DNA from 3 places in the Gordonia sp. (in: high G+C Gram-positive bacteria) genome. Region 1 is predicted to be linked to each of the others. Evidence: riboswitches for the same ligand, from Rfam matches in the RefSeq annotation. Region 1 holds a riboswitch; each other region holds the start of a gene.
What was found. Region 1 has a riboswitch for cobalamin ahead of ACTIMF_RS07510 (ABC transporter substrate-binding protein). Riboswitches for the same ligand answer to the same signal wherever they lie in the genome.
Positions count from the first base shown of each region.

Region 2: it holds a riboswitch for cobalamin, as region 1 does, so the genes downstream of both, metE (5-methyltetrahydropteroyltriglutamate--homocysteine S-methyltransferase) here and ACTIMF_RS07510 (ABC transporter substrate-binding protein) in region 1, are expected to answer to the same signal.
Region 3: it holds a riboswitch for cobalamin, as region 1 does, so the genes downstream of both, ACTIMF_RS13240 (ABC transporter substrate-binding protein) here and ACTIMF_RS07510 (ABC transporter substrate-binding protein) in region 1, are expected to answer to the same signal.

Region 1 covers NZ_JBQEDL010000011.1:4,274-14,415, reverse strand. Annotated here, with positions in the region: gene ACTIMF_RS07525 (SDR family NAD(P)-dependent oxidoreductase) at 1-204, opposite strand, end outside; gene ACTIMF_RS07520 (alpha/beta fold hydrolase) at 180-1,076, opposite strand; gene ACTIMF_RS07515 (hypothetical protein) at 1,335-2,099, shown strand; cobalamin riboswitch at 2,186-2,381, shown strand; gene ACTIMF_RS07510 (ABC transporter substrate-binding protein) at 2,438-3,493, shown strand; gene ACTIMF_RS07505 (FecCD family ABC transporter permease) at 3,490-4,518, shown strand; gene ACTIMF_RS07500 (ABC transporter ATP-binding protein) at 4,515-5,288, shown strand; gene ACTIMF_RS07495 (BTAD domain-containing putative transcriptional regulator) at 5,331-8,441, shown strand; gene ACTIMF_RS07490 (ABC transporter permease) at 8,420-9,232, opposite strand; gene ACTIMF_RS07485 (ATP-binding cassette domain-containing protein) at 9,236-10,142, opposite strand, start outside.
Region 2 covers NZ_JBQEDL010000013.1:90,275-100,416, reverse strand. Annotated here, with positions in the region: gene ACTIMF_RS08985 (pyruvate carboxylase) at 1-1,235, shown strand, start outside; gene metE (5-methyltetrahydropteroyltriglutamate--homocysteine S-methyltransferase) at 1,344-3,623, opposite strand; cobalamin riboswitch at 3,758-3,974, opposite strand; gene putP (sodium/proline symporter PutP) at 4,017-5,555, opposite strand; gene ACTIMF_RS08970 (proline dehydrogenase family protein) at 5,769-9,305, opposite strand; gene ACTIMF_RS08965 (PucR family transcriptional regulator) at 9,410-10,142, shown strand, end outside.
Region 3 covers NZ_JBQEDL010000025.1:8,660-18,801, reverse strand. Annotated here, with positions in the region: gene ACTIMF_RS13250 (ABC transporter ATP-binding protein) at 181-960, opposite strand; gene ACTIMF_RS13245 (FecCD family ABC transporter permease) at 957-2,000, opposite strand; gene ACTIMF_RS13240 (ABC transporter substrate-binding protein) at 2,008-2,973, opposite strand; cobalamin riboswitch at 3,001-3,199, opposite strand; gene ACTIMF_RS13235 (PaaX family transcriptional regulator) at 3,474-4,328, shown strand; gene paaZ (phenylacetic acid degradation bifunctional protein PaaZ) at 4,609-6,174, shown strand; gene boxB (benzoyl-CoA 2,3-epoxidase subunit BoxB) at 6,239-7,732, shown strand; gene boxC (2,3-epoxybenzoyl-CoA dihydrolase) at 7,781-9,481, shown strand; gene ACTIMF_RS13215 (benzoate-CoA ligase family protein) at 9,484-10,142, shown strand, end outside.

The DNA of each region.
Region 1 (10,142 bases):
GCCACCGCGCCGGGTGACCTCGTCAGCTGTCTGGGCGACGGTGCCCGGCAGGTCCGCGTCGGTCTCGGCGGTGGTGCGGCCGGTCACGTAGACGGTGGCACCTGCTGCTCCGAGCGCGAGTGCGATCCCTTTGCCTGCGCCTCGCGAGGCTCCGGTGATGACGGCGATCTTCGGTGAGTTCACGCCTGCTCCTTCTCGGCCCATCGTGCGAGGACGGTGTTCGTCGCTTCGACGAGCTTTGGGACGAACAGGTCGGCGCGCATCACGCAGCAGGAGTGCCCGGCGTCCACCTCGTGGACGGTCGCGCCCGGAATGCGTTGGGCCATCGCGCGCTGACGTTCCGGCGGGATCGCCTTGTCGCGTAACGGGATGACGACGGCGGTCGGAACGTCGATCTCATGAACCCACGGCTTGGTGTGATGCTTGCCGATAGCTGCGAGGGCACGACCGACAGCGAGCGGTCGGGTGGACCGGAACTCGGTGATCGCCCACCGACGGAGGTCGTCGTTCGGGTCGAGCGGTTCGGCCTTCAGGTCGGCAACGGTCGGTGCGCCGCGTCGAAGACGGCTGAACGAGGCACCCATGCCCTGGTGGAAGAGTCGTTCGGTGACTGTGGTCTGGAACTGGTCGGTGCCTGCGCACAGCACGAGCCCGCCGACACGGACGGGATGCTGGCGCCACACGCGTTGTGTGATCAGCGATCCCATCGAGTATCCGGCGACGATCGCCCGGTCGATGTCGAGGGCGTCGAGAACGGCCACCGCATCGTCTGCGCAGTCGCGCAGGGAGAACTCGGACGACTGGATGCCCCGGCCGTGCATCCGCTGGTCCATGGTGATGACGCGAAAGCGTTTAGCGAGCGCGGGGATGCTCGGAAACCAGGTGAGCAGACCGGTGGTCGACAGCGCGTGCAGCAACAGGATCGCCGGTGCGTCCGGGTCGGGGCCGCGGCTGTCGGTGACGAACGTGGTGCCTCGTCCGGGGAGGTCGACGAGGTGGCCACTCGGCACCTTGACGTCGGGGAGCCGTCCGGACGCCGGCAGCAGCGAGACGAGGTCACGGCGTGACGATTTCATCGGTTCACCCCTTCGTTCCGAAACCGAGCAACAGAACTAGAACGTGTTTCAGTGCCGCGAGCCACTATGCCATAGATTCAGTTTGGACTCGGGTCGGGCACGGTGGTCGTGGCATGCGGGTCCGGCTCAACGGCTGATTCTCCGCAATGTCCTCTGAACGGACTAATCGACGTATTTAAGAGAAACCTGATAACCGGTGGTGCTTAAGTTATGGCAAGTGTCACTTCTGCCCCGTCTCTCCCATGATCAGGAGTTCCCATGAAGATCCGTCTCGCACTTGCCGCTGTGGCAGCATCTGCCGCTCTCCTCGGCGGGGCCATCGGCGCACCCGTCGCCCAGGCCGCGCCTGCCACCAACGGCGTCGCCGCGAAGGCCGCGCTGGACTCGATTCAGCCGCAGCCGAACGACGCCGCAGCCGTCGTCGACGGCATTGCGGCCGCGAACGAGGTTCTCAATAAGCTTGGGATCACTCCGTTCACTCCGACAATCGGTGCCTGTACCGACTTTTCGTTCCCGCTGGCGGTTGGCGGTGCGGTTGCCGGTCCTACGACGCCAGGCCTCCCGGATACCCCGTTGCTGGGGATCAAGGATGGAAATTTGACCATCAAGGATCTTCTCGGAAAGGAACACGACCTTAACGCGGTGAAGAAGGGTGAGATTCTCTATGGATTCGTGCCTGTTGGCGTGATTAACGACTCCGGAGACAAGTCCGGCATGCGGGTCGCGTGGTTCAACGTCAACACGTTCAAGGGTGGACTGGGGGCGCCGATGGGCGGGATCACGGACGTGATCGTGGACGCTGTGGAGAAACGAATCAGCGAAGCGGGCCTGCCGGAGGCCGTCACCGGCCCCGCGGTTGCACCACTCAAGACTGCACTCAACCTTCTCCCCTCCAACGGAGTCCGCGGTGGCCTCGTGGACACCGGCTCCGGCACTGTCCTTTCCGCGATCTACGGCACCGTGAAGAAGGGCGACGCGACGTGCTTCTTCTTCCCGTCGCTGGGTATCGCGACCGCCAAGTAGGCGGGCGATGACCGCAGTGCAGTGAAACGATCCTGTGCCCGGGACCATCTGACCGGTGGTCCCGGGCACAGTCGTCTGTGCGCGAAAGTTATGATCACCGTGCCAGCGCGCCCGATGTTTCGGGCAGGGAATCCGGTGCGAATCCGGGACTGACGCGCAGCGGTGAGAGCGACGTTCCGGATCGCATGTCACTGGGTCGAAACCTGCTGGGTCGACACCTGGGAAGACGTCCGGCAACGGTAGACCTCGAGTCCGAAGACCTGCTGGCTCGCGCGGGAGCAACCCCGCGGGATCCACACGCGAGCTTCGCGTTCTGAGCTCGGGCCCGAAAGATTGTGATGTCCCACCTCTCCCGTAACCCGCTGATCGGCCGCAATTCGCTGTTCGGCATCGCGGCTCTCGCTTCGTCCATAGCGCTACTCGCCGGATGCGGAGTGTCGGACGACGCCGCGTCGTCGACCCCGTCTGTCGAAGGATTTCCCGTCACGCTCACGAACTGCGGCGAGCAGGTGAGCGTCGACTCGCCGCCGCAGAACATCGTCTCGCTGAACCAGGGGACCACCGAGGTGCTGCTGTCCCTCGGGCTCGCCGATCGGATGGCGGGTACAGCCACGTGGACCGACCCGGTCCTGCCGTCACTGGCCGCAGCGAACGAGAAGGTCAAGCGAATCGACGACAACTGGCCGTCGCTCGAAGCAGTCCTTGCCGAAGAACCGGACCTGGTCACTGCGTCGTTCGGATCGACCTTCGACAAGGGCGGCACCGCGCCGCGCGCACGGTTCACCGAGTTCGGCGTCCCCACCTACCTGGCCCCGTCGGACTGCGAAGGTAAGGAGGACACCGGTGGCGACGGATCGCGGAGTACGGACTTCACGCTCGACCTCGTCTACAAGGAGATCACCGAACTCGGTGAGCTCACCGGTACGTCGGACAGAGCCGCGAACGTCGTCGCCGATCTCAAGAGCCGAGTGAAGAGCGCAGCCGATTCGGTCAACGCCCGGGGCACAACGGTTCTGTACTGGTTCTCGGACTCGGAGTCGCCGTACATCGCAGGATGTTGCGGTGCACCAGGCGTTGTCTCCAAGGCGCTCGGTCTCAAGAACGTCTTCGACGACACGCACGACGAGTGGCCGCAGATCGGTTGGGAGGAAGTCGCCAACCGGAACCCTCAGGTGCTGGTGATCGGCAACCTGACGCGCGATATCCAGTCAGGGGAGTCCGCACAGAAGAAGATCGACTTCCTGGAGTCGAACCCGGTCACGCGTGAGATGGACGCGGTCAAGAACAAGCGATACATCATCGCGACGGGGGCAGAGATGAACCCCTCGCTCCGCACTGTCTACGGAATCCAGAACGTCGCCGACGGTTTGAACAAGCTCGGCCTGGGTACGTGAGAGCGTTTGCGACTCGACTCCCGACCGTCGCCACGTTGTGGCTCGGCGGACTGGTGCTGTTGCTCGTGTCGATCGGATTCGCGATCACGATCGGACCGTCGGGGCTCGGCCTGTCGGACGTCTGGTCGTCACTGCGGGCGGAGTTGTTCGGCGGCGATTCGGGTCTGTCGAAGCTTCAGGAGTCGATCGTCTGGAAGCTGAGGCTGCCGCAGTCGGTACTCGCCGCGGCGTGTGGCGCGGGACTGGCCGTTTGCGGTGGTGTTCTTCAAGCCCTGCTGCGGAACCCGCTGGCCGACCCCTTCGTGCTCGGAGTCTCCTCTGGAGCGTCGGTTGGCGCGGTGTCCGTGATCCTCCTCGGCGTCGGAGCCGGGGTGATCGGAATGGCGGGTGGCGCATTCGTGGGTGCGCTCGCCGCATTTGCGCTGGTGTTGTTGCTCGCCCGTCTCGCCGGAGGCACGACTGATCGGGTCGTCCTCGCCGGGATCGCCGCCACCCAGCTGTTCTCGGCGTTGACCTCGTTTATCGTCTACACCTCGGCCGACGCCGAACAGACGCGCGGCGTGCTCTTCTGGTTGCTCGGTTCGTTGTCGTCGCCGTCGTGGACGGAAGTGTCCGTATGCGCAGTCGCGACCGTCGCAGGCCTCGTGGTGTGCCTGCTGTCCTCCGGTGCACTGGACGCGTTCGCGTTCGGCAACGACGCGGCCGCATCCCTCGGCGTGAACGTGGCCCGGACCCGGCTGGCACTGCTCTGCGTCACCGCGCTGATCACCGCGGTGGTGGTGAGCGTGTCCGGAGCGATTGGCTTCGTCGGCCTCGTGCTGCCGCATGCGGCTCGGGCCATCGTCGGCGTCCGCCACCGCGTCATGATGCCGACTTTGGCGATCATCGGCGCGTTGTTCCTCGTGTGGGCCGACGTCGCAGGACGCGTTCTGATCGCCCCACGCGAACTGCCGATCGGTGTCATCACCGCGATCGTCGGCGTCCCGATGTTCGTGCTGGTCCTGATCCGTCAGGGGCGCCGATGATTCTGCGCGCAGAAGGTGTCGGCTGGGCGGTCGGCGGAAAGACAATCCTTCACGACATCGACCTCGCGGTGAGCACAGGCGAAGTTGTCGGCCTCATCGGACCGAACGGGTCGGGCAAGACGTCGCTGCTGCGATTGCTCGCGGGGTTGCGCAGACCGAGTCGCGGAGCAGTGTCGTTGGGCGATACGAGGTTGGACGATCTGCCGCGGCGCACCATCGCACAGCGGGTCGCGTTCGTGGAGCAGGCCGCGGTGACCGACCAGAATCCAACTGTGGCCGACGTTCTCGAACTGGGGCGGACACCGCATCGTCGGACATGGGCGATCGGATCGGCCCGTGACCGGAAGATCATCGAGACCGTGGCACGCGAGACCGAGATCTACCAGATGCTCGGTGAGCGGTACGGCTCGTTATCGGGCGGCGAACGTCAACGTGTGCAGATCGCTCGAGCGTTCGTGCAGGAACCGCAGACGATGATCCTCGACGAGCCGACCAATCATCTCGACATCAAATACCAGTTGAGCTTGCTGGAACTGGTGTCCGCCCACGTGCGGGACACTGATGCGTCGGCAGTGATCGCTCTGCACGACCTGAATCTCGCCACGATGTTCTGCGATCGCATCGTGGTCCTGGCCGGAGGTCGGGTAGTCGGCGAAGGTGCGCCTGCCGACACGATCACGGAGAGCATCATCGCCGACGTGTTCGGTGTTCGGGCGCGGATCGTCGACGATGGTGGCGTGTGGGTGCGGGTCGATCGGAACGGAGCATAGCGACTTCATGAACTTCGGCCGGACCGTACTACCCTTGGACTGATGTCGTCCGAGACCTCGAAACCGCGTGCTGTGTCGGTGATCGGCGTGCTCGGACCGGTCACCGTGGACGGTTGCGAGGTGTCAGGGATTCGGGCGCAACGACTCCTCGCCGCGTTGGCTGTCGCCAATCGCTCGGTATCGAGCGAACGACTGATCGACGAGGTGTGGGGCGAGGACCTGCCCAGGTCTGCTCAGGCCGCCCTGCACACTCAGATCTCCCGGCTACGCGGGCTCGTCGGAATCAACGGGTCGGACGGCCGATACCGTCTCGAAAATGCGACCACCGATATTGCTCTCGCCGAGCAGGCTCTGGCGCAAGGCGATCCGGAGGCGGCGGCGAGGTACTTTCGAGGTGATCCGGCCGACGGGGTTCGCATGGACGCCGAACGTCTCCGCGCCCGGATCGACGATCGACGCATGCACGATGCGCTCACCGCAGGTGACTATTCGACGGCCGAGCGGCTCGCCGTCGCCCGCGCCGAAGCCGATCCGATCGACGAAGCGGCCCATGTCGCGTGGATGCGCGCCTTGGCGGGAACCGGCCGGACCTCGGAGGCGCTCGCCGTCTTCGCGCGTCTGCGTCGCGCACTCGCCGAGGAACTCGGAGCCGACCCGGGATCCGAGGCGACGGAGCTCAATGCGGATCTCCTCGCCTGGTCTGCGCGTCCCGCACGACGAACACCGCGCCTGCGCTCGGACTCGCTGATCGGCCGCGACGACGACCTCACGGCGTTGACTCGTCTCGTCGTCGAGCATCGGGTGGTCACGGTGCAGGGGCCTGGCGGAGTAGGGAAGACGTCGATCGCCTCGGCTGTCGGCGATTTGTTCTCCGATCGCGGATCGTCGGTGCACTTCGTGTCGCTCGCCGCGGTCCGCGACGCCGCGGACCTCGTCGGAGTGATCGCGGCGACGCTCGGCGTCGGCGAGTCCGATGTACGGACAAGCGCTTTGCCGAAACTCGTCGGAGATCTCTCGCAACGTCTCGGGGATGCGCTGCGCGGCAACGACACACTGTTGATTCTCGACAACTGCGAGCAGGTGATCGACGCGGCGGCGACCCTCGTCGGGGAGCTCATCGCGAGCCTCCCGGACCTCCGGGTCCTGGTGACGAGCAGATCGCCGCTGTTGATCTCGGCCGAGCAGGTCTACCGACTCCCGGTGCTGCAGACTGCCGGAGCCGAGTCGGCGGGCGTCGAACTGTTCACTCTGCGTGCGCAGTCCGTGCGTCCAGGCGTTGCCCTCGACCCGGACGCTGTCGCGATGTTGTGCGCCCAGCTCGATGGGCTGCCGTTGGCAATCGAACTCGCTGCCGCACGCATCCGGGTGATGGGCGTCGACGAGATCGTCGCAGGCCTCGCGCAACGGTTTGCGCTCCTGCGGTCGGCCGATCGCACAGCGCCTGATCGTCACCGGACGCTCCAGGCTGTGATCGACTGGAGTTGGGACCTGCTCGACGATGAGGCGCGTGCGGCGTTGCGTCGTACGTGTCTGTTCCCGAACGGTTTCTCCGCGACCGCAGCTGAGTATGCGACCGGGATGTCGGGTGTCGCGTTAGCCGATGCGCTGACCGCTCTGGTCGACCAGTCGTTGCTGCAAGTCGACGAAGTCGGCGGACACACGCGGTATCGAATGCTGGAGATGGTGCGAGAGTTCGGCGAGGAACGTCTCGTCGACGCGGAAGAAGCGGCGAGTGTGGGTGCGGCGATGGCGACATGGGCTCGCCTGGTGTGCGACGGGCTGCGGCATCGATATCGCAAGGAGCCAGACCGCGTATTGGTGGCCGAGACGACAACCGAAGTCGAGAACCTCGTGTGGGTGCTGCGCCGCGCAGTCGACGACGCCGACATCGCGACTGCGGTTACGGTCTTCCCGGTGATCGCCGCTCTCTGGTCGAGCCGCGGCCTCCATGCCGAAGTGGCGTCGTGGGCCGAGCGCGTGATCGACATGCTGCCGATCCCAGCGGGGGACGTCGGCGCGCTCCACCAAGCATGGAAGTTGACGGCCGTCGTCTCTGCTGTGCACGTGATGCCGAACAGTTCCCGGCGGCCTCTCGCGCGGGCGATGTGCATGTTGCGCCGACTACATCGACCGGCGCAGAGATACGCCGACCCGATCGAGTTCGTCGCCGCAGTCATTTTGGCGCGTCGGATCCTGCCCGCTTACCGGATCATATTGCGCGCATTGGAACCCGGGCGGCCAGACCTGGTGCGGTGGGCGGCGTTGAGCATGCGATTCAACGTGCGTGAGAACATCGGCGACCTCGACGGGGCCCTACGTGACAGCCTCGAAGTGTCGGCGGCGGCAGGCTCCTCGGACTCCTTCACCGCCGCGATGACCGATATGACGACGGCGAGTCTGCTCGGGCAGCAAGGGAAGTGGGCCGGCGCGCTGGAGCTGTACCAGCGGACCGTTGTGCGCTTCGCGGAACTCGGAGCCGAGGACGACGCACACCAGGTCGGTGTCTACATCGTCGCGACCCTGCTCGCGCTCGGCGACGTCGAAGCCGCCCGTGAACAGCTCGACGATCTGACCGGCGGTTGGAAGCCGGGGGATCGGACACCGCAGGGGAGCGCAGAGTCGGTCGCCGGGACCATGACGGTGATGGCCGAGTACCAGCGGATCACCGGAACCTCCTCGAACGAGGATGTCGCCTCGCTGCTGTGTCGGGGCGCCGACTTGCTGGTCGGTGAGCAGGCGACCGAACGCATGGACCCGGGTGTTATCGGCATCGTCACGGTTGCGGTCGCCGGACTGATCCAAGTGGGTGCGTACGACAGGGCACGGGAGTACGTCTCGGGACTCGCCCGAGTCCTGGCCGCTGCAGACACCGGATGGATCGATGTGCCGCAGACGGCCGGGGTCGTCTTCACATTCGGCGCGCTGGCCTGCATAGCGTCGCCCGGCGATGAGACCGGTGCGCGGTGCATGGCGTTGGCGATCCGACTCGGGGCGCGCCACGACTATCCGGCACTGCACGGACTGCTCGTCGACGCCCCGCGCCTGTCGGGTTGCGGACCCGGCGAGTGGGAGAAGATCAGCTCGTCTGCGCGCAAGTTGGCGCGCAGACGAGCTCTGGATGAAGCGATCGGCTACTTGGCGTTGCGGATATAGGCGCGGACGGCCAGTGGTGCGAAGACGATGATCAGTACGGCGGCGCCGACCAAACTCCATACGACGTGGGTTCCGACGTGGCCGTCATTGCACATCTCGCGGATCGCGGTGATCAGGTGGCTGATCGGGTTCACATTGACGAAGGCCTGAAGCCAGCCGGGCATGGTGTCGACAGGGACGAAGGCGTTCGACATGAACGTGAGCGGGAACATGATGAGCATCGAGACGCCCTGCACCGCCGAAGCCTTTTTCACCAGGCAGCCCATGAGCGCGAAGATCCACGACACGGCGAAACTGCAGACCAGCACGAGGAGCACCGATCCGAGGACACCGAGCGGCTCGGGTCGCCAGCCCATCGCGACGCCGACCGTGAATGTGATGGCGGTGGCGATCAGGTAGCGGATGACGTCGGCCAGGAGAGCGCCGGCGAGCGGACTGATCCGGGCAATCGGCAACGAGCGGAAGCGGTCGAACACTCCCTTGTTCATATCCTCGCGGAGCTGTGTTCCGGTGACGATCGACGTCGTGATGACCGTCTGGACCAGGATGCCGGGGACGATCACCGGCAGATAGCTGGAGATGTCGCCGCTGATCGCGCCGCCGAAGATGAACGTGAACATCAACGTGAAGATGATCGGCTGCAACACGACGTCGAAGAGTTGTTCGGGGTTGCGAGCGATCTTGATGAGGCCCCGATAGGCGAACGAGAAGGACTGGGTCACGGTGTCGGCGAGGCTCACTGTGCGTCGCGGCTCGCGGACGGTGTCGATGGCGATAGAGGTAGTGGTCATGGGTCAGGCCTTTGCGGTGATGGTCAGGAACACTTCGTCCAGGCTCGGCTTGGAGACGGTGATCTCGTCGACGACGATCCCGCGGTCGCGCAGGGCGATGAGGAGGTCGGGAACGAGGTCCTGACGGTGCAGTGGGGCGGTGATACGGCCGGCTTCGGCGCTGAGTGCCGTGGTCTCGCCGAGTACGGACTCGGCGAGCTCGGCGACGGCGGGCGCGTCGTCGCGGTCGACCGGGGTGAGGGTGAGGGTGCTGGTGCCGACTGACTGCTTGAGTTGGTCGGCGGTGCCGTCGGCGATGACGCGGCCGTGGTCGATGACGGCGATCCGATCGGCGAGCTGATCGGCTTCGTCGAGGTACTGAGTCGTGAGCAGGACGGTGCACCCGTCGGCGACGAGCTTGCGGATCGTCTCCCACATCTGTGCACGCGTGCGCGGGTCCAGACCAGTGGTCGGCTCGTCGAGGAACAGCAGCGGCGGGGTGTCGACGAGGCTGGCCGCCAGGTCGAGACGTCGCCGCATACCGCCGGAGAACTCCTTCAACGGCCGATCGGCAGCTTCTTCGAGAGCGAAGTCGGCGAGGAGTTCCTCTGCGCGGGAACGACATTGCGCACGCGACTTACCCAGGAGGCGCCCGAACAGCATGAGGTTCTGTCGTGCGCTGAGATCTTCGTCGACCGATGCGTACTGTCCGGTGACGCCGACCAGCGAGCGCACGGCCACCGCGTCGCGCACGACGTCGAAGCCGAACACCTTGGCGTTGCCTGCGTCGGGCCGGAGAAGTGTGGCGAGCATGCTGACCGTCGTGGTCTTGCCTGCCCCGTTGGGTCCGAGGACGCCGTACACCGACCCGGCGCGGACGGCGAGGTCGACTCCCGCGACGGCTTTGGTGGATCCGAAGTATTTGACGAGC
Region 2 (10,142 bases), on a different contig from region 1:
TGGTATCGACCCTCCGCGAGAACTTCGACGTGCCGATCCATCTGCACACACACGACACTCCGGGCGGTCAGTTGGCGACCTATCTCGCGGCGTGGGAGGCGGGGGCCGACGCCGTGGACGGTGCGAGCGCCGCGCTCGCGGGCACCACCAGCCAGCCGTCCCTGTCGGCGATCGTCGCCGCGGCCGAGAACACCCCGTTCGACACCGGTATATCGCTGAGTGCGGTCTGCGCGATGGAACCGTACTGGGAGGCGGTTCGACGGGAGTACGCGCCGTTCGAGTCGGGGATCCCGGCACCGACCGGTCGCGTGTACAAGCACGAGATCCCCGGCGGCCAGCTGTCGAATCTTCGTCAGCAAGCGATTTCGATCGGGGTCGGAAATCGATTCGAGGCGGTCGAGAACGCGTACGCCGCCGCTAACGAACTGCTCCTGCGTCCGGTCAAGGTGACTCCGTCGTCGAAGGTCGTCGGAGACCTCGCGATCGCATTCGTGGCGCAGGGCGTGACGGCGGAGCAGTTCGCGGCCGATCCGTCGGCGTACGACATCCCCGACTCGGTGATCGGCTTCTTGTGCGGCGAGTTGGGGGAGCCTGCCGCCGGGTGGCCGGAGCCGTTACGGACGTCGGTCCTGGCTGGACGGGCGCGGCGTAGCCCGGACATCCCGCTGACAGCCGACGATCTCGAATCGCTGGCGGCTCCGGGGCCGGTCCGTCGGGATGTGCTCAACCGCCTGCTGTTCCCCGGGCCGACCGCCGACTACCACAGCCATCTGGAGACGTTCGGTGACACGTCTCGGTTGCCCGCGCACCAGTTCTTCTACGGTCTCCAGCCAGGATTCGAACATCGAGTGAAGCTACGTCCCGGGGTCGAGCTGTTGATCTCGCTCGAAGCGGTCAGCGAACCAGATGAGACGGGTTTGCGGACGGTCTTGATGACGGTCAACGGGCAGTTGCGGTCGGTCTCGGTTCGTGACCGCGGAGTGGATCCGGAGGTCGCCGCGGCGGAGAAGGCCGATCGCAACGACCCCAAGCAGATCGCCGCACCGTTCGGCGGAATCGCCACGGTGACGGTCGGAGCCGGCGACGCGATCACCGAGGGTGGGACCGTCGCGACCATTGAAGCGATGAAGATGGAGGCGTCCATCACGAGTGTGGTGGCAGGCACGGTGTCTCGTGTGGTGCGCACCGGCGCGACGGAGGTGGCCTCAGGCGACCTCTTGGTGGAGCTGGCATGAGCGTCGTCGCAGCCTGAGATACCGCTACACAACATCAATGCGTCTTAGCAGCCTGGGCCCAGGCTGCTAAGACGCATTGAGTGTGCGACGACCTAACTGAGGGTGCGACTAACGCACGGCGCGCGCGGCGGCAACCATGTTGGTCAGCGCCTCGGTGACCTCCTCGGTGGTGCGGGTCTTGAGACCGCAGTCCGGGTTGACCCACAGGCGGTCGGCGGGCACCGCGGCGAGCGCTTCGCGCAGCGAGGCGGTGACCTCGTCGGCCGCGGGCACACGGGGCGAGTGGATGTCGTAGACACCCGGGCCCACCTGGTTGGCGAAACCGATCCCGTTGAGGTCGGCGAGGACCTCCATATGTGAGCGGGCAGCCTCGATCGACGTCACGTCCGCGTCGAGGTCCGCGATGGCCCCGATGACCTCACCGAACTCCGAGTAACACAGGTGGGTGTGGATCTGGGTGGCGTCGGCGACGCCCGCCGTCGACAATCGGAACGCGGTGACGGCCCAGTCGAGGTAGGCGCTGCGATCTGCGGCCCGCAACGGCAGGAGTTCACGCAGGGCAGGCTCGTCGACCTGGATGATCGCCGTACCCGCCTTCTCGAGGTCGACGGTCTCGTCGCGAATCGCGAGAGCGACCTGATTGGCGGTCTCGGCGAGCGGCTGGTCGTCGCGGACGAACGACCACGCGAGGATTGTGACCGGACCGGTAAGCATGCCCTTGACCGGCTTGGCCGTCAACGACTGTGCGTACGCGATCCAGTCGACTGTCATCGGTGCGGGACGGACGACGTCGCCGAACAGGATCGGCGGACGCACGCAGCGCGAGCCGTACGACTGGACCCAGCCGTTCGCGGTCGCGAAGAATCCGTCGAGTTGTTCCGCGAAGTACTGGACCATGTCGTTCCGCTCGGGTTCGCCGTGCACCAGTACATCGAGGCCGATCTCCTCCTGCAGTGCAACGACATCGGAGATCTCGGCCTGCATGCGACGCGTGTACTCGGCGTCGTCGATCGCACCTGTGCGCAGCGCCTGACGGGCCTTGCGGATGTCGGTGGTCTGCGGGTACGAACCGATCGTGGTGGTGGCCAGTGTCGGCAGGTCCAACGCGGCATCCTGCACGGTGCGCCGTGCCGCCGAGTCCTCACGGGTCCAGTCAGCGGACGTGAGGGCGGCCAAGCGGGTGCGGACCGCTTCGACGTGCAGCCTCGGGTCGTTCGCGCGGCTCGCGAGCGCCGTCGCGGCGGCGTCGAACGCTTCGGACTGATCGGCGCGGCCGCTCGCGAACGCGCGTGCCAACGCGACCACTTCGGCGTGCTTCTCGCTCGCGAACGCGAGCCAGCCGCGGAGGGCGTCGTCCAGGCCGTCCTCGCCGGCGAGCGTATAGGGGACGTGCAGGGTGGAACACGACGTCGAGACCACGAGAGGCCCGACCGATCCGCGCAGTGACTCGAGGACGCCGAGCGCCTCGTCGAGGTCGGTGCGCCACACGTTGCGTCCGTCGACGACACCGGCGACGACGATCTTGTCACCGAGCCCCGCGGACGTCACGCTGTCGGTTCCGCCTGCAACCAGGTCGACGCCGACGGCCTCCACACCGGTGCGGGCGAGGGCAGCGACCGACTCGCGGGCGTCACCGAAATACGTCTGGACCAGGATGGCCGGCCGAGCCGAGACCTCAGAGAGCGTCGAGTAGACGTTCTCGGCGAGCGCGGGCAGATTCTCGACGGCGTCGGTCACCAGAATCGGCTCGTCGATCTGTACCCACTGGGCACCCGCCTCGGCGAGACGCCGGAGAAGGTCGACGTACAACGCGACGACCTCGTCGAGTCGGGTCAACGGTGCCGCGGCTCCGTCGACGGCCTTCGACAGCGCGAGGAACGTGATCGGACCGACGACGACCGGTCGACCGTCGACCCCGTCGGCAGCCGCTTCGGCGAGCTCCGCCAGAACCTTGGTCGCGTCCAGTGCGAATGTGGTGTCGGGGCCGATCTCCGGGACGATGTAGTGGTAATTCGTGTCGAACCACTTGGTCATCTCCAGCGGCGTCACGCCGTCGGAGCCGCGGGCGGCCGCGAAGTAGCGGTCGAGCGGATCGCTGATCGTCGTGGCGCGGGGCGGCAGCGCACCGAGCATCACCGCGGTGTCGAGAACCTGGTCGTAGTACGAGAACGTGTTGACCGGAACCGAGTCGATACCGGCGTCGATGAGGGCGCGCCTGCTGGTCGATCGCAGATCGGCGGCGACGGCTTCGAGGTCGGCGCGATCCGACCGCCCGGCCCAGTAGGCTTCGACGGCTCGTTTGAGCTCGCGATTCGCACCGATGCGGGCGGTGCCCGGAACAGTCGCGGTGAACGGTGGGGCAGTGTGTGTCGTCGTGTCGACGGACATGTGTACTTCTTCTCCTGCAAACAGTGTTGACGGCCGTCGCCCGACAGAAGATGCATTCCGACCCGGGCACGAGAACGCTCGAACCCGTGACGGAGTCATCGCCTGATCCACGAGGCGGACAGCCACCGAGCACGGCGTGCCCGGTACGACAGGCAGGTCTTCGGGCTCGTCGGCGTGCGCTGCGCGCTCCTACTGGTCGTCGCTTCCCAGGCCCGATGCCTCGGGTCCAGTGCATGTGACGACGGTCGTTCCGACATACCGCTGCGGGTCAGCTCCGGATTCGCACCGGATTCCCTCTTCTCGACGCCCGAAGAACGAATCACCGGGCGAACCTGTTGCGGAGCCGAGTCTAGCGAGGTCGCCGCACTTTTCACATTCGCCGAATCCTCTGCGTTAAACCCTGGCGTCGACGGCTGCCGTATCGGTGTCCTTCGCCTTCGCCAACGCTTTCGCGGCGTCGAACTCGGCGTCGATCTCCGAGTTGGGCCGGTATGTGAACAGGCTGAACGTGACGGCTACGACGAAGCTCGCGAGGACCCCGGGCACGATCTCGTACATGTCCTCGCTCAACGATGACTGGCCCCACGCGTAGGCGACGACCGCGCCCGTCACGATGCCGGCGAGGGCGCCCCACGTGGTGAGGCGTCGCCAGTACAGGGACAGCACGATCGCCGGTCCGAACGCTGCGCCGAAGCCTGCCCACGCGAACGCGACCAGGTCGAGGATGCTGTTCGACGGCGAGATCGCGAGCACCGCGGCGATCACGGCGATGGCGAGGACGCCGAGACGTCCCAGCCGGACGTAGGTGATGTCGCTGAGCTCTCGTCGTCCGGTCTTCGCCGCCACCAGTTTGTAGAGGTCCTCGATCAGCGCAGACGAGCAGACGATCAACTGGGACGAGATGGTCGACATGATCGCTGCGAGAACCGCAGCGAGCACGAGGCCTGCGATGAACGGATGGAACAGGATCTGCGACAGTGCGAGGAAGACGGTCTCGGAGTCTTCGGGAGCCTCGGTGGTGTGCTTGGCGAAGTATGCGATGCCGACGAGCGCGGTGCCGACGGCACCGACGGCGCATGCGAACATCCAGGCGATACCGATCCGCCGCGCGGTGCCCGCCTCGGCGGGCGAGCGCAACGCCATGAAGCGCACGATGATGTGCGGCTGCCCGAAGTAGCCGAGTCCCCAGGCCGCCGACGAGATGATCGCGACGACCGAACCGCCTGCGAAGAAGCTCAGGTCGTCGGGATCCACCGCACGGACACCGTCGATGGTCGCTCCCACGCCGCCCAGGTTGATGATGCCGATGATCGGTACCGCCAGCAGAGCGATGACGACCAGGACGCCTTGTGCGACGTCGGTCAACGATGCACCGAGGAAGCCGCCGAACAGGGTGTACACCATGGTCACGGCCGCCACGATCAGCATGCCGACGGTGTAGTCCACGCCGAACGCGCTGTCGAAGAACTTGCCGGAGGCGACCATCCCGCTCGAGACGTAGAACGTGAAGAACACCAGGATTATGACGCCGCAGGTGATGCGGAGGATGCGCGAGGAGTCGCGCAGACGTGTCTCGAAGAAGCTCGGGATCGTGATCGCGTCTCCCGCGACCTCGGTATACGCGCGCAATCGCGGCGCCGTGACCTTCCAGTTCGCCCACGCGCCGATCAGCAGACCGATCATGATCCACGACTCGGAGAGCCCGGACACGTACATCGCGCCCGGCAGACCCATCAGCAGCCAGCCCGACATGTCCGACGCGCCCGCGCTCAGCGCGGCGATCCACGGCTTGAGACCACGGTCGGCCAGCATGTACCCGTCGAGGTTGTTCTTGGTCTTCCGGTACGCGTAGAACCCGATGCCGAGCATCGCCGCGAAGTACAGGACGACGGCGAAGATCTGGAATGCTCGGCCGTCGGACGCTACTGACATCGGGACTCCCTCTCGTATTCGATCGAAGACACAGGCGCGATCACCGATTCGTCAGGTCGTACGTCGTCACCCTACGCACGACACTGAGCGTATGTGATTCACGTCTCGTCATTCGGGAGATTCTGCCGCCCCGCACGTGTGTCCGGCATGTGGGGTCGAACGAATCGCAACCACGGTATTCGTTCGAATGCACGAAGCGTCACGCGGGTCGAGTCATCGGGGTGTGGTCAATTCGGCTGCGAGCAGGTGGAACGGCCGGTTCGGATTCCCGAAGCGGTGCAACGTCATCGACACCGCCTGCTCGTGGAGCCAGTGGCGCAGCTCGACTCGTCCCGACGAGGTGACGGCGTCGTCGAGCAGTGCGATGTCGGGCCGAGCAGCGACGGCGGCCAGGACCGACGGGGCAGACGAGCCCACGAGGCGGACTCGCGGCACCTCCAGGCGCGCGATCGCATCGGCGAAGTCGGTGTCGGTGGCCGGTGCGACCGGCATGCCGAGCGCGGTGGCTGACTCGACGACGGCGGCCGTCGTCGAACTCGCGTCGGGCGCGATGCTGACGCGCACTCGCGCGCCCGATCGTGCCGCGGCGGCGATCAGTCGTGCAGTCGGCGCGGGCGTCGCGTCCTCGGACACGCGCAGGACGACGTCGGCCCCGCGGTAGCGGAAGACGTCGGCCTCGGCGCCCAGGCCGGTCTCGTCCCGGCCGACGCCGAACTCGGCAGCCCAGGCTCGGTCGTCGTCGGCCAGCGCTCGTACCAGCCACGCGTGTTCGGCGTCGGTGACGCAGGACTCGACGGATCGAGCGAACGCGGCGATCGCCGGAGTCTGTGGAGGCGACTGCGGTGAGCCGTGCGCCGGGGCGTCCGCCCACGTGCCCATCAACATCAGGTAGTTCGGTCCGCCGGCCTTGGAGCCGAGTCCGACCGACGATCGCTTCCAGCCGCCGAACGACTGGCGGCGCACGATGGCCCCGGTGATCGAGCGGTTGACGTAGAGGTTTCCCGCCTCGACCCGGTCGAGCCAGCGGCGCGTCTCGCGGGTGTCGAGCGAGTGCAGCCCGGCGGTGAGCCCGAAGTCGGTGGCGTTCTGCAGCGTCAGTGCGTGGTCGAGGTCGTCGGCGCGCATCAGTCCGAGCACAGGGCCGAAGCATTCAGTGAGATGGAAGAACGAACCCGGTGCGACTCCGTCCTTGATGCCCGGCGACCAGAGTCGGCCGGTGTCGTCGAGCGCACGTGGCTGCAGCAGCCACGACTCGCCTGGCTCCAAGGTGGTCAGGGCGCGGATCAGCTTGTCGCTCGGCGGTTGGGTCAACGGCCCGACGGTCGCCGCGAGATCGGTCGGCCACCCGACGACCATCGAGGACGCGGCGTCGATGAGCTGCCTGCGGAATCGTTCGGACGAGTACACGCTGCCGACGAGGATCCCCAGCGATGCCGCCGAGCACTTCTGCCCGGCGTGCCCGAACGCACTGTGCACCAGGTCGGCGATCGCCAGGTCTCGGTCGGCGGACGGGGTAATGACCACAGCGTTTTTGCCGGATGTCTCGGCGTTGATGCGCAGGTCCGCGCGCCACGACTGGAACAGTGCCGCAGTCTCGGACGCGCCGGTCAGGATGACGCGATCGACGTGCGGATGACTGATGAGGGCGCGACCCGCCTCGCCTTCGTCGGGGAACACCGCGTGGCACACCTCGCGTGGGACGCCTGCGTCCCACAGCGCCTCCATGATCGCCGCGGAGCACCGTGGCGTGGGCGCCGATGGCTTGTGAATCACTGCGGCGCCGACTGCGAGCGCCGCGAAGGTGCCGCCCGCGGGGATGGCGATCGGGAAGTTCCACGGCGGTGTCACCACGATCACCCGGTCGGGGGTGAACACCGCGCCGTCGATGCGGTCGAGCTCGAGCGCCTGATGCGCGTAATAGCGGGCGAAGTCGATGGCCTCGGAGATCTCCGGGTCCGACTGCGCGACGGACTTGCCTGCCTCCGCCGCAGCGAGTGACACGAGGTGCCCCCGACGTCGAGACAGGAGGTCGGCGGCGCGATACAGGACGGTGGCGCGTTCGGATGCGGGTCGCGCGGCCCATTCGACTGCCGCGGTGCGGGCGCGTTCGACGAGACCGTCGACGTCGGCCGCGGCGAGCGCGGGCGGAACGCTCTGTGCGTCGAGCCACCCCGGTGTCGCGCTGCGAGCGATCGACCCGCGTGCCCAGGCCTGATTCGCGGGCAGCGCCGGATCGGTGTCGGGCTCGTTGGCGAACGGGGGGAGTTCGTCGGCGCTCGACAGGGGGGCAGGCAGGGCCGCCGACTCCTCGGCCGTGCGATCCTGCCGGTGGTTGGGCTTCGGCGCCCGGTCCGAGTGCTCGTCGATCATCGCTCGCAGACCGTCGATCGCAGCGGAGAAGCGGCCCTCCTCACGACGGTGGACGTCGCTGCCCGGTGTCAGCTCGAAGATGCCCGACATGAAATTCTCCGACGCGGCGTTCTCCTCGAGACGGCGCACCAGGTACGAGATCGCGACGTCGAACTCGGCGGGTTTGACGGTCGGCACGTACAACAACAGTCGGCCGACGTCGGCGCTCACCACTTCGGCCTGCTCGGTGGCCATGCCTTGCAGCATCTCGAACTCCACCCGGTCTGCGACGCCGCGCGCGTCGGCGAGCAGGTGGGCGAAAGCAATGTCGAAGAGGTTGTGTCCGGCGACGCCGAGACGGAGCCCGGCCATCCGGTCGGATGTGCACACCCAGTGCAGGACCAGCTTGTAATTGGCGTCGGTCGCGGCCTTCGACGCGCAGGTCGCCGTCGGCCATCCCGCGATCTCGGCGTTGACGGTCTCCATCGCCAGATTCGCGCCCTTGACCAGGCGCACCTTGATGCCGGCACCGCCAGCGGCGACGCGCTCGGAGCCGAATGCGGACAGTCGCTGCACGGCACCGAGTGCATCGGGCAGATACGCCTGCAGGACGATGCCCGCCTCGTAGTGACGCAGTTCAGGCATCGACAGCAGTCGGGTGAACACCGCGATCGTCAGTTCGAGGTCGCGGTACTCCTCCATGTCGAGGTTGATGAACTTGCTGCCCGCAGGCGCGGCAGCGGCCTCGCGGTACATCGGTGCCAGACGGTCGACGACGTAGTCGACGGTCTCCTCGAACGCCCACATGGAGACTTGGGATGCGATCGACGACACCTTGATCGAGACGTAGTCGACGTCGTCGCGGCGCAACAGTGCGCGCGCGTCGGCGAGGTGATTGTCGGCCTCGTCGTCGCCGAGGACGGCCTCGCCGAGGGGATTGACGTTCAGGTGGTGATCACCGGCTCGCAGCGTCTTCACTGCTTTCGTGAACGGCTTCTCGCGCGCGTCGACGATCATGTGACCGACCATCGCGCGCATTCGTGCGCGAGCCACCGGGATGACCACCTTCGGGATCCGACGCGACAGCGCGGCGCCCGAGCGCAGCTGGAGCCGGTCGAAGGCGCTCAGCGACGCGGGCGCGTCGGCGACGATCTCGGCGAGGGCGGTTCCGGCCGCGGCGGTGTCCTCGGTCCCGATCACCCGGTCGACGAAACCGACGGTGAAGTCGAGTCCCTTCGGGTCGGAGAGGACGGCGGCGAGACGTCGAGCGGAGGCGTGCGGCCGGGCGTTGTGGACGCCTGCCTCGGTGAGCCACCGAGTCACCTGCCGACGCGTGCGGTCGGCGAGGTCGGCGAGGTCCGTCGCGTCGGTGTCGTGCTGGTAGTCGTGCGCAATGGTCATGTCTGTCAGTACAGTCTCTCGGCGTGACCCCGGCCTCGTGCATCTGAACAACAGTTTCGGCCGTTACTTGTTCGAATCTCTGAATGCGCTGACAGAATGTGTTCATGCCGGAATTCGAGGGGATGTCGCTGTCGGAGCTGATCGACTCGCTCGACACCGCCGTCGACTGGGCGGTGATCAGCGGTGGTCAGGGCGCACGCCCCGATGATGCATCGGGAGTCGTCGACGTCTCGATGATCGACGCCGACGACATCGATGCGGGCGCCTGCGCCGCGACCGATCTCGTGGTGCTCGTCGGGGTCGACGCGGACGGGGTACGGGGCTGGCTGTCGCGACAATCGGACCCTCGGCCCCGCGCAGTGCTGACGAAGGCGTTCGCCGGACCAGCGCAGGCGCGGCCGGTGGCGGACGAGTCGGGCGTCGCGATCGTCGGTGTCCACACCCGCGCGCGGTGGGACCGGATCCTGGGACTCGTGCAGGCCGACCTGAATCGAGGGCGTGAATCGGCTGGACACCCCGGCGATCCGGAGACTCCCGTCGACGTGGACCTCATCGGGCTTGTCGGGTTGGTGGCGCGGGGGACCGGTGGCCTCGTGTCCATCGAGGACGCGACGAGCGCGCGGGTACTCGCGTACTCACCGTCGAACGGCGAGGCCGACGATCTACGGGTGCAGACCATCCTCGGTCGGGAGGGCCCGCCGACGTACCTGGCGTTGCTCCGCAAGTGGGGCGTGTTCGACGCGATCCGGCGCGGCGGTGAGGTGGTCGACGTGCCCGCTGACGAGGAGCACGCGATGCGGCGCCGCCTCGTGATCGGCGTGCACAGCGGCGCGGGCA
Region 3 (10,142 bases), on a different contig from region 1:
CGGCGTGACTGGCGTCGTCGAGTGTCTCGGTGATCGTGGGCGAGTGCCCGCCCAGCACCGCCGTCGCGAACACGACGTCGGGCCGGCGCCGAGCGAGTCGGGTGAGTGCGAGCGTCAGTTCGGCAGCAGGGTCCGCTCCGCGATTGGTGGGCGCGGTGACGATCACCCAGTCAGGAGACGTCATTTCGGCTGCTCCATCGATTCGCATAACACCACCAGCGGTCCGCCGGTCCGTGGGTGGCCGATCACCTCGGCGTCGATACCGTAGACCTCGGCCAGCAGCGTCGGGGTGAGGACGTCGGTTGGCGTTCCGACTGCGTGCACCGCGCCCTCGCGGAGAACTACGAGGCGATCGCAGTACATGGCGGCCAGGTTCAGGTCGTGGATGGCGGCGACCACGGTCAGATCCAGCCGCCGCACCGTGTCGAGCAGCCCGAGCCCGGCGGATACGTCGAGGTGGTTGGTCGGCTCGTCGAGCACCAACACGGTGGGACGCTGAGCCAAGGCACGCGCCACTTGGACCTTCTGCCGCTCACCGCCCGACAGTGTGTGCCAGGTGCGTCGTCGCAGCGTGTGCAGGCCCAACGCGTCGATCGCGTCGTCGACCCCCGTCATCGACTCCCCGAGGGGGCGACCCCAGCTCGAACCGTGCGGGATGGTCCCGAGTTCGACGATCTGTTCCACCGTCAACTGCATGGCCGTCGCCGACTGCTGTTCCACCTCGGCGACGGTGCGGGCGAAGTCCCGTCGTTTGACGCTGTGGACGTCACGACCGTCGAGTAGGACGTGACCGGCGTCTGGCCGCTGCCAGCGCATGATCATCGACAGCAGAGTCGACTTGCCAGATCCGTTCGGACCGATGATCCCGGTGAACTCGCCGGAAGCCGCAGTGCATGTGACGTCTCGCAGGATGTGGTTCGCGCCGAGGGCGAAGTCGACGCCGCAGATTTCGATGTTCACTCGAATCCCTTCTGCCTGCGCAGCAGCCAGATGAACGCGGGTACGCCGATCGCCGACGTCACCAGTCCGAGCGGCAGCTCCCGCGCGTGCATCAGGCTGCGCGCCAGAATGTCGGCCCACACCACGATCAGCGCGCCGACCAGAACCGCCATCGGCAGCACGCGCGCATGAAGCGGTCCGACGAGGAAGCGCACCAGGTGCGGAATCACCAATCCGACGAAGCCGATGATCCCCGACAGGGCGACGAGGACGGCGGTGCACAGCGACACGAGTGCGTACAGGGCCCATCGGGTCCGAGCGACGTTCGTTCCCAGGCTTGCCGCAGCCCGCTCCCCGAACGCGAACGCGTCGAGCGTCCTGGCGCAGAAGAGCACGACCACCACCGTTACCCCGGTGACGACGACGGTGAGGAGCATCGTGTTCCATCGGACGCCTGCCACCGAGCCGAGCGACCAGAACATCACTCGTTCGGCGGTCCCGTGCGGCCCGAAATAGATCAGTCCAGAACTGAGCGCCGACGCCAAGAGTCCTACCGCGACACCCGCCAGGATCAGCCTGCCCGGCATCAGTGCGCCGCCGCGTGTGACGGAGATGGCGAACACCAGGACCAGTGCGGACATCGACCCGACGAATGCGGCCAGGGACACCACCGGGCCGCCTGCGAGGGTGCCGAACCCGATACCGGTGCTCAGGACGACTGACGCGCCCAGCGCGGCGCCGCCCGACATTCCGAGTATGTAGGGGTCAGCGAGTTGGTTGCCGGTCAATGACTGAAGCACGGCGCCGCACACCGCGAGGCCCGCACCGATCACCGCGGCGCCGACCACCCGCGGGAGCCGGAGGTCGACGACGATGTGCTCATCGAGGATGTCGACTCCCGAGGTCAGTCCGAGTCGCCCGAGGATCGCGTCGGTCACGGTGCCGAGCGACAGGTCGGCCGAGCCGATGATCACCCCGAGTCCCATGCTGACGAGGAGCAGCCCTGTCAGCCCGACCATCCAGAGGACGAACGACGGGGTGCTGCGCACCCGTTTGAGCACGCGCGGCCTACTGCTTCGCGAGCGCGTCCGACAGTCGGACCGCGCCATCGATCATTCGTGCACCGGGCGTGCTCTCGGAGAACGGGAAGACGACGTACGACGCGTTCTTGACGGCGTCCAGTTCCCGTAGGGCCGGGTCGGACTCGAGGTACTGGCGTTTGGCGTCTGCCGGGTCCCATTCGGCGTCGACCAGCACGATGACGTCCGGGTTCGCTTGCAGAACGGACTCCCAGCCGGTGTCGGCCCAGTTGCCCGAAAGAGTGTGGAAGGCGTTGGTCGCGCCGACGGCGTCCATGACCAGTTGAGGGCCGCCGTCGCGCCCGCCGACGGACGGGCTGTCGGTCTTGGAGTCCCACCACATCAGAGTCTTGTCGGCCCCGGCGTTTCGCTTCTTGAGTTCGTCGAGCGTCGACCGCATCGCGCGGTTCACTTCGTTCGCCTCATCGGTGCGGCCGAAGAGGACGCCGTAATCGTGGGTCTCTCCGGCGACCGCGTCCCACGACGGCTCGGGACGTTGCGACTTGTCGTCGCAACCGAAGGGTGACACGTACGAGGCGACACCCAACTCGGCCAACGAGTCCTGGCTGCCGAGGGCCTTGTCGTCGAAGGCCGAGGAGTACGACGCGGTGACGAGGTCCGGACGCTTCTCCAGGAGTGTCTCGCGATCGGGGTATTCCTCGGCGAGAACCTCGATGCCGTTGTACGCCTCCGCCCATTTCGGCGCGATGGCGTCGTCGAGGTAGGCCGTGCCGACCATCTGGTCTTGCGCGCCGATCGCCAGTGCGGACTCCGTCGCCCCCTGGTTGACGGTGATCGCCGATTCGGCGGGCACGTCCATGGTGATCGTTCGGCCGCAGTTGGTGAGCGTGATGGAGGCGTCAGAGGTGTCGGCGTCGTCGCTGCTGGTGCAGGCGGACAGTGCCAGTGTGCCGGCGAGACTCGCGAGCACGGTGAACTTCGTCAGGGTACGCAAAGCGACCCCCTTTCCAGATCTCGTGGAATTACGGGGTACGCCGCGGCCGGTCTCCTGGCTCAGCAGGGGCTCCCGGCGTCGTGCCTTCCCGAATGGCGACCGTTGTCGGCCGCCGGTTCAGTGGCTGGAGGCTTTCACTCCAGACGACTTCCGGACCTGCTCACAGTGGCGAGTCCGCGCCGGATTCTCACCGGACTTCCCGTACACCGTGACGTATCGCGACGAGTGTATCGGCAGTCGGAGGAAACCGACGATTCCGCAAATTCGCCGCGAGCGCGCAGTGCAAGACGCGCATTCACAACGCGAAACGTTTCCCAACGCTTGACCCTTCAGGCGATCAATCTAGGAGTAGACCTATACGGGTGCGGTGCGTGTCTGCGGAGCTCTGCTGCGGCCGCCGCGCTCGACGGCGGGTGTTCGCGGTCACGATCTACGTCGTCGGCGGTCGATATAGTGCTGAATCGGGGCGGCGACCGCCCGTTGATCGTCGAGGAGGACCCGTGGCTGAAGGCTCGAACCCGCTGAGTCGTCGGCGGGAAGTCGGATCGGCCAGCGCTCGTTCGCTTCTGTTGACGATCCTCGGCGAGTTCGCGTTGCCCCGCAAAGAACCGGTGTGGACCTCGACGATCCTGGATGCGCTTGCGCTCCACGACGTCGAGGAGCGTGCGGCTCGGCAAGCGCTGTCGCGCACCTCTTCTGAAGGGCTGCTCGCCTCGAGTCGTCATGGCCGACGCAGCGCGTGGGAACTGACCGGATCGGGCGTCGACCTTCTGACTGAGGGGACCGAGCGGATCTACGGTTTCATGCGGAGTGCGCCCGCGTGGGACGGCAGATGGCTGACCCTGGCGGTCTCGATCCCGGAGACACAGCGCAAACTGCGGCACCGCCTCCGCACTCGGTTCACCTGGCTCGGACTCGGCTCTCCGCAGTCGGGCCTCTGGATCACTCCAGACACGTCTAAGGCGGACGACGTCCGACGTGTGATCGATGACCTCGGACTGTCGCGCCAGACCTTCTCCTGGGTCGGGGCGACGTCTGGGATCGGCGACGAGAAGGCCCTCGTGTCGGCGGCCTGGGACCTCGCCGACGTCGAATCGCGATACGTCGACTTCCTCGGGTTGTTCTCTGAGCGGCGCGCGGAGTCGACGACCGAAGCGTTCGTCGCGCAGGTGGAGCTCGTGCAGGAGTGGCGTCGCTTCCCGTTCCTCGATCCGGACCTGCCACGAGAGCTACTCGACCATGAATGGCCCGGTCCGCGGTCTGCGGCCGTGTTCCATGACCGTCATGCGCAGTGGCATCGCCGCGCCCAGGCGTATTGGGACGAGCTGCAGGCGAGCGCTGCGCAGCGTATCTGATCGCGCGCTTCGCACAGTCTCGGTTCGGCTTCCGCAGCCTCACTCTCCTCGTCGCACCGTCAGCTCACTCGGCGCCCCCCGCAATGAGCAGGCAGCGACGGAGTTGAGGCTGCGGCACGGGAGACGAGGCTGCGCCACGGAATGTTTCTGCATCACATTTATCGACGTCAAGTGGGTTAGGTCACCCTAAATATGTGACAATTTGTTGACGAACTGCCAGAGAGTTGTAGAGTGTTTCTCAGATCGAGGAACACCCGACAGCCCCCGAATGGAGTCCTCTGTGATCGACAGTCTCCCCAGCTATCTCGCCGGCCGGTGGCGTACCGGCACCGGCGACGCTCGCGTCGTCCGGGATGCGGTCACCGGCGAACCGGTCACTCGGATAGCTGCCGCCGACGTCGATTTCGCCGACGTGCTCGCCTATGCCCGCGACGTCGGCGGAAGTGCCCTTCGCGCAATGACGTTCGCTGAGCGGGCCGCGTCGTTGAAAGCGGCGGCCGCAGCGCTCGGCGAGCGCAAGGACGAGTTGTACGAGCTCTCCGCGAAAGCCGGCTCCACTCGCGCCGACGCCAAGGTCGACGTCGACGGCGGGTTCGGCACGGCGATCGTGTACGCCGGACTCGCGCGCAAAGGACTGCCCGACGGCACGGTCATCGTCGAAGACGATGCTCCGACCCAGTTCGGTAAACAAGGTCTGTTTCTCGGACGGCACATCCTGACCTCGCGACGGGGCACCGCAGTCCAGATCAACGCCTTCAACTTTCCGGTCTGGGGCATGCTCGAGAAGCTCGCGCCCGCACTCCTCGCGGGCGTCCCGACACTGGCGAAGGCCGCGACGCCGACGGCGTACATCGCTGAACACGCCGTACGCATCATGGTCGAATCGGGTGCGCTGCCCGATGGCGCGCTGCAGTTCGTCGCGGGCCCGATCAACGGGCTGTTCGATCTTCTCGACGGTCAGGACAGTGTCGGCTTCACCGGATCGGCCGACACCGCAGCATCCCTGCGCTCACATCCGAGCGTCGTCGGCCGGTCGGTGCACTTCACCGCCGAAGCCGACTCGCTCAACGCTTCAGTACTGGGACCCGACGCGACCCCGGGAAGCGCGGAGTTCGACCTGTACGTCGACCAGATCGTCACTGAGATGACGACCAAGGCCGGACAGAAGTGCACGGCTATCCGCCGCGCATTCGTCCCGGCGGCCCAGCTCGACGCCGTGCAGGACGCGCTCGCCGCCAAGCTCGGCGACGTGGTCGTCGGAGCACCCGGAGCCGATGGCGTCACCATGGGCGCACTCGTCGGCACCGACCAGCGAGACGACGTCCGCACTCGGATCGCCTCACTCGCCGCGGACGCTCGCATCGTCGTCGGCGACCCGGACTCCGTCGACGTCGTCGGTGCGGATGCTCGCATCGGAGCGTTCCTCGCCCCGATCCTGCTGCGCGGCGACGAGAACTCGCAGACCGCGCACGACGTCGAAGCGTTCGGTCCAGTCTCGACGCTCCTCCCGTACGACGGATCGTCTGCTGACGTCACGGCGCAGGTGGCTCGCGGGCACGGCTCGCTCGCCGCGTCGGTGGTCAGCGCCGACGCCGACTTCGCAAAGGAGACGGTCCTGGGCATCGCGGCCCACCACGGCCGCGTCCTCGTCCTAGACCGGGACAGCGCGCCCGAGTCGACCGGCCACGGCATACCGATGCCGCAGCTCGTCCACGGCGGCCCCGGCCGCGCGGGCGGCGGCGAAGAAGAAGGCGGACTGCGAGCGGTCTACCACCACATGCAGCGCACGGCGGTCCAAGGCGGGCCAGATTTCCTCACCAGTCTCTATCCCGCTCGACCAGCGTGAGCGGTCTGCCCGCGCTCGACCACGCAGAAACAACCACTCCGAGAACAACACAGGAGAAGACACCATGACCAGCTCCACCACCGACCGCACCGGCGAAGCCCCCAAGCCCAGCGGACCCCTCTCCCAGATCGACTACAGCGAGAAGATCCCGAACAACGTCGATCTGGCAAGCAACCGGCGCCTCCAGCGCGCGCTCGAAGGCTGGCAGCCCAAGTTCCTCGACTGGTGGCGCAACCTCGGTCCCGCGATTCCGACCAAAGACGTGTACTTGCGTACCGCGGTCGCCGTCGGACGCGACGGGTGGGCGCACTTCGATCACGTTCCGATGGAGGAGTACCGGTGGGGCATCTTCCTCGCCGAGGCCAACCCGGATAAGAAGATCAACTTCGGCAAGCACAAGGGCGAGCCCGTCTGGGACGAGGTTCCCGGCGAGTACCGCGCCGACCTGATGCGCCTCATCGTCGTCCAGGGCGACACCGAGCCGGCCTCCGTCGAGCAGCAGCGGGTCCTCGGCGCCACCGCGCCGAGCATCTACGACATGCGCAACCTGTTCCAGGTGAACGTCGAAGAAGGCCGACACCTCTGGGCCATGGTGTACCTGCTCCAGGCGTACTTCGGTCGCGAGGGCCGCGAGGAGGCCGAGAAGCTGCTGCAGCGCAACTCGGGTGACTTCGACAACCCGCGCATCCTCGGAGCGTTCAACGAGGAGACCACCGACTGGCTGCAATTCTTCATGTTCACGTACTTCACCGACCGCGACGGCAAGTACCAGCTCGGCACCCTCAAGGAGTCGGCGTTCGATCCGCTGGCCCGCACCTGCGAGTTCATGCTCAAAGAAGAGGCCCACCACATGTTCGTCGGCACCACCGGCGTCCAGCGCACCGTCGAGAAGACCGCGGAGAAGATGAAGGAACTCGGCACCGACGACGAGAAGACCCTCTTCGAGGCGGGCGTCATCCCGCTGTCGATCATCCAGAAGTACTTGAACTTCCAGTTCTCGGTATCGATGGACCTGTTCGGTTCCGAGCAGTCGACCAACGCGGGTAACTACTACTCCGAGGGACTCAAAGGCCGCTGGCAGGAGACCCGTCGCAAGGACGACCACGTCCTCGTCGACGACGAGCGGACCATGACCTACGTCGAGGACGGCGAGATCCGTGAGAAGGCGGTGTCGGCGCTCGGTTCGCTGAACCTGGACCTGCGTAACGAGTACGTCGCCGACTGCGCCAACGGCGTGGCTCGCTGGAATCAGGAACTCGAGGACGCCGAACTCGAACAACGGCTGACCCTCCCGCACGAAGGCTTCCACCGCAAGGTCGGCGTGTACGCCGACGTCAACGTCAGCCCGGACGGCGAAGTCCTCGACGATGCGACTTGGGAAGCGCGCAAGGACGATTGGCTGCCGTCGAACGCGGACCGTGAGGCCGTCGCCGCGCTCATGGTGCCCGAGTACGAGTACGGCGAGTTCGCCGGTTGGATCGCGCCGCCCAAGACGGGTATCAACTCGCAGCCCGTCGAATTCGACTACGTCCATCTGGCCGAAGAAGGCCTGGCCTGAGAGCCGCGCCGGAACAGCCCATCCCGACCATCCGAAGGACTTGCAGCCATGACTGTTCTCGACGAACCGACCACTTCCGATCAGACCGCGCCACCAGTCGTCGACTTCGCAACAGATCCCGACGAGTACAAGCACTGGACGCTCGTCACTGACGGCGAGATCGCCACCGTCACACTCAAAGTCGACGAGGACGGCGGCCTGGTTCCCGGTTACCAGCTGAAGATGAATTCGTACGATCTCGGCGTCGACATCGAGCTCTACGACATCACGCAGCGTCTTCGCTTCGAGCACCCCGAGGTCAAGTCGGTGGTCCTCACCGGCGGCTTGGAGCGGATGTTCTGTGCGGGCGCCAACATTCGGATGCTCGCGCAGTCGCCCCACTCGTGGAAGGTGAACTTCTGCAAATTCACCAACGAGACCCGCAACGGCATCGAAGACGCCACGTCGAACTCCGGTCAGACGTGGATCGCCGCGCTCAACGGAACGGCGGCGGGCGGCGGCTACGAGGTAGCACTCGCCTGTGACGAGATCATCCTCGTCGACGACAACTCGTCGACGGTCTCGCTGCCCGAGGTCCCGCTGCTCGGTGTCCTTCCCGGTACCGGCGGCCTGACCCGCGTGGTCGACAAGCGTCACGTCCGAAAGGACCGCGCCGACATGTTCGCGACCAAGTCGGAGGGCTACCGCGGCGATACCGCCGTCCAATGGGGTCTCATCGACTCGACGGTGCCACGCAACGCGTTCGACGAGGCCGTCACCACCCGCGCCCACGAGCGTGCGGCATCCTCACACCGTCCCGGTGGGCAGGGCGTCGCATTGACTCCGTTGGACCGTCGGATCACCGACACCGAGATCAGCTACCCGCATGTGTCGGCCACGCTGGATCGCAACGGCCGCAAGGTCGAGATCACCGTGCAGGCGCCCACCGACGCGCCGCCCGCCGACGCTGCGGCCGCCCTCGCGCAGGGCGTCGACTACTGGCCGCTCGCCGTGACCCGCGAACTCGACGACCTGATCCTGCACCTGCGCACCAACGAGAACGAGTTGGGGACCTGGGTGCTTCGCGTGGTCGGCGACGCCGATACTGCGCTCGCCTACGACACCCAGCTGTTGGAGAACGGCGACGACTGGTTCGTCAACGAGGTCCGTCACTACTACAAGCGCGTGATGAAGCGTCTGGACGTCACCAGTCGCAGCCTGATCAGCGTCATCGAACCGGGCAGCGCGTTCGTCGGCCTGCTCGCCGAGATCGCCCTCGCCTCCGACCGGCAGTACATGCTCGACGGCGTCTACGAGGACGTCGACCCGGACGCGACTCCCGCGACGATCCAGTTGACGGCGTCCAACGACGGTGTCTACCCGATGGGCAACGGTCTCTCGCGGATCGAGTCCCGCTTCTGGGGCCGAGACGACGACCTCGACGCAGCCCGTGCCACGATCGGCACCGCCCTCGACGCGGCCGCTGCCGACACCGCCGGACTGGTGACCGTCGCCCTCGACGACATCGACTTCGAGGACGAACTGCGGATCGTGCTGCAGGAGCGGGCCGCGCTCTCGCCGGATTCGCTGACCGGCATGGAGGCCAACCACCGATTCGTCGGACCCGAGACCATGGAGACCAAGATCTTCGGTCGCCTCACCGCGTGGCAGAACTGGATCTTCATCCGGCCCAACGCTTCCGGCCCCGACGGTGCGCTTCGCCGGTATGGCAGCGGCCAGCGCGGCGAGTACGACTTCGGCCGGGTGTAGTCATGGCCGACTACTTCAACGCCGCCGAATACCTCGTCACCCGGCGCGTGGACGCCGGCGATGGAGACCGGACTGCAGCAGTCGGTACCACCACCGTTACGTACGCCGAACTCGACCGTCTGATCGGCGACGCGGCTGCCGCGTACCGGACCGCAGGCCTGCACCGTGACGACCGCGTACTGATCGTCATGGCCGACGACATCCCGATGCTCGCCGCGATCCTCGGAGCGTTCCGCGCCGGGGTCGTCGCGGTGCCGATATCGACGATGTTCAACGGCTCGGAACTCGGAAAGATCATGGCCGATTCGGGTGCACATCTCGTCGTGTGCAGCAGTGAGTTCGTCGACGCCGTCAACGAAGGCCTGACCGCGGCGCCAGACGTCGCGACTGTGGTCCTCGACGGTGACGGCGACCTGAAGGTCCCGAACGGTGTCGCGCGATGGTCGTGGCCCGCGTTCGTCGCAAGTGGGGCCGCCGCCGCACCCGACACCCGGCAGATCGTTCCCACCGCCGACGACTCGTGGGCGCTGTGGCTGTACACCTCGGGCACGACTGGCTTCCCGAAGGCCGCCATGCACCGGCACGCCAACATCCGTCACGTGTGCGAGACGTACGGCGACCGTGTCCTCGGGATCACGCGGGACGACCGTTACCTGTCGAT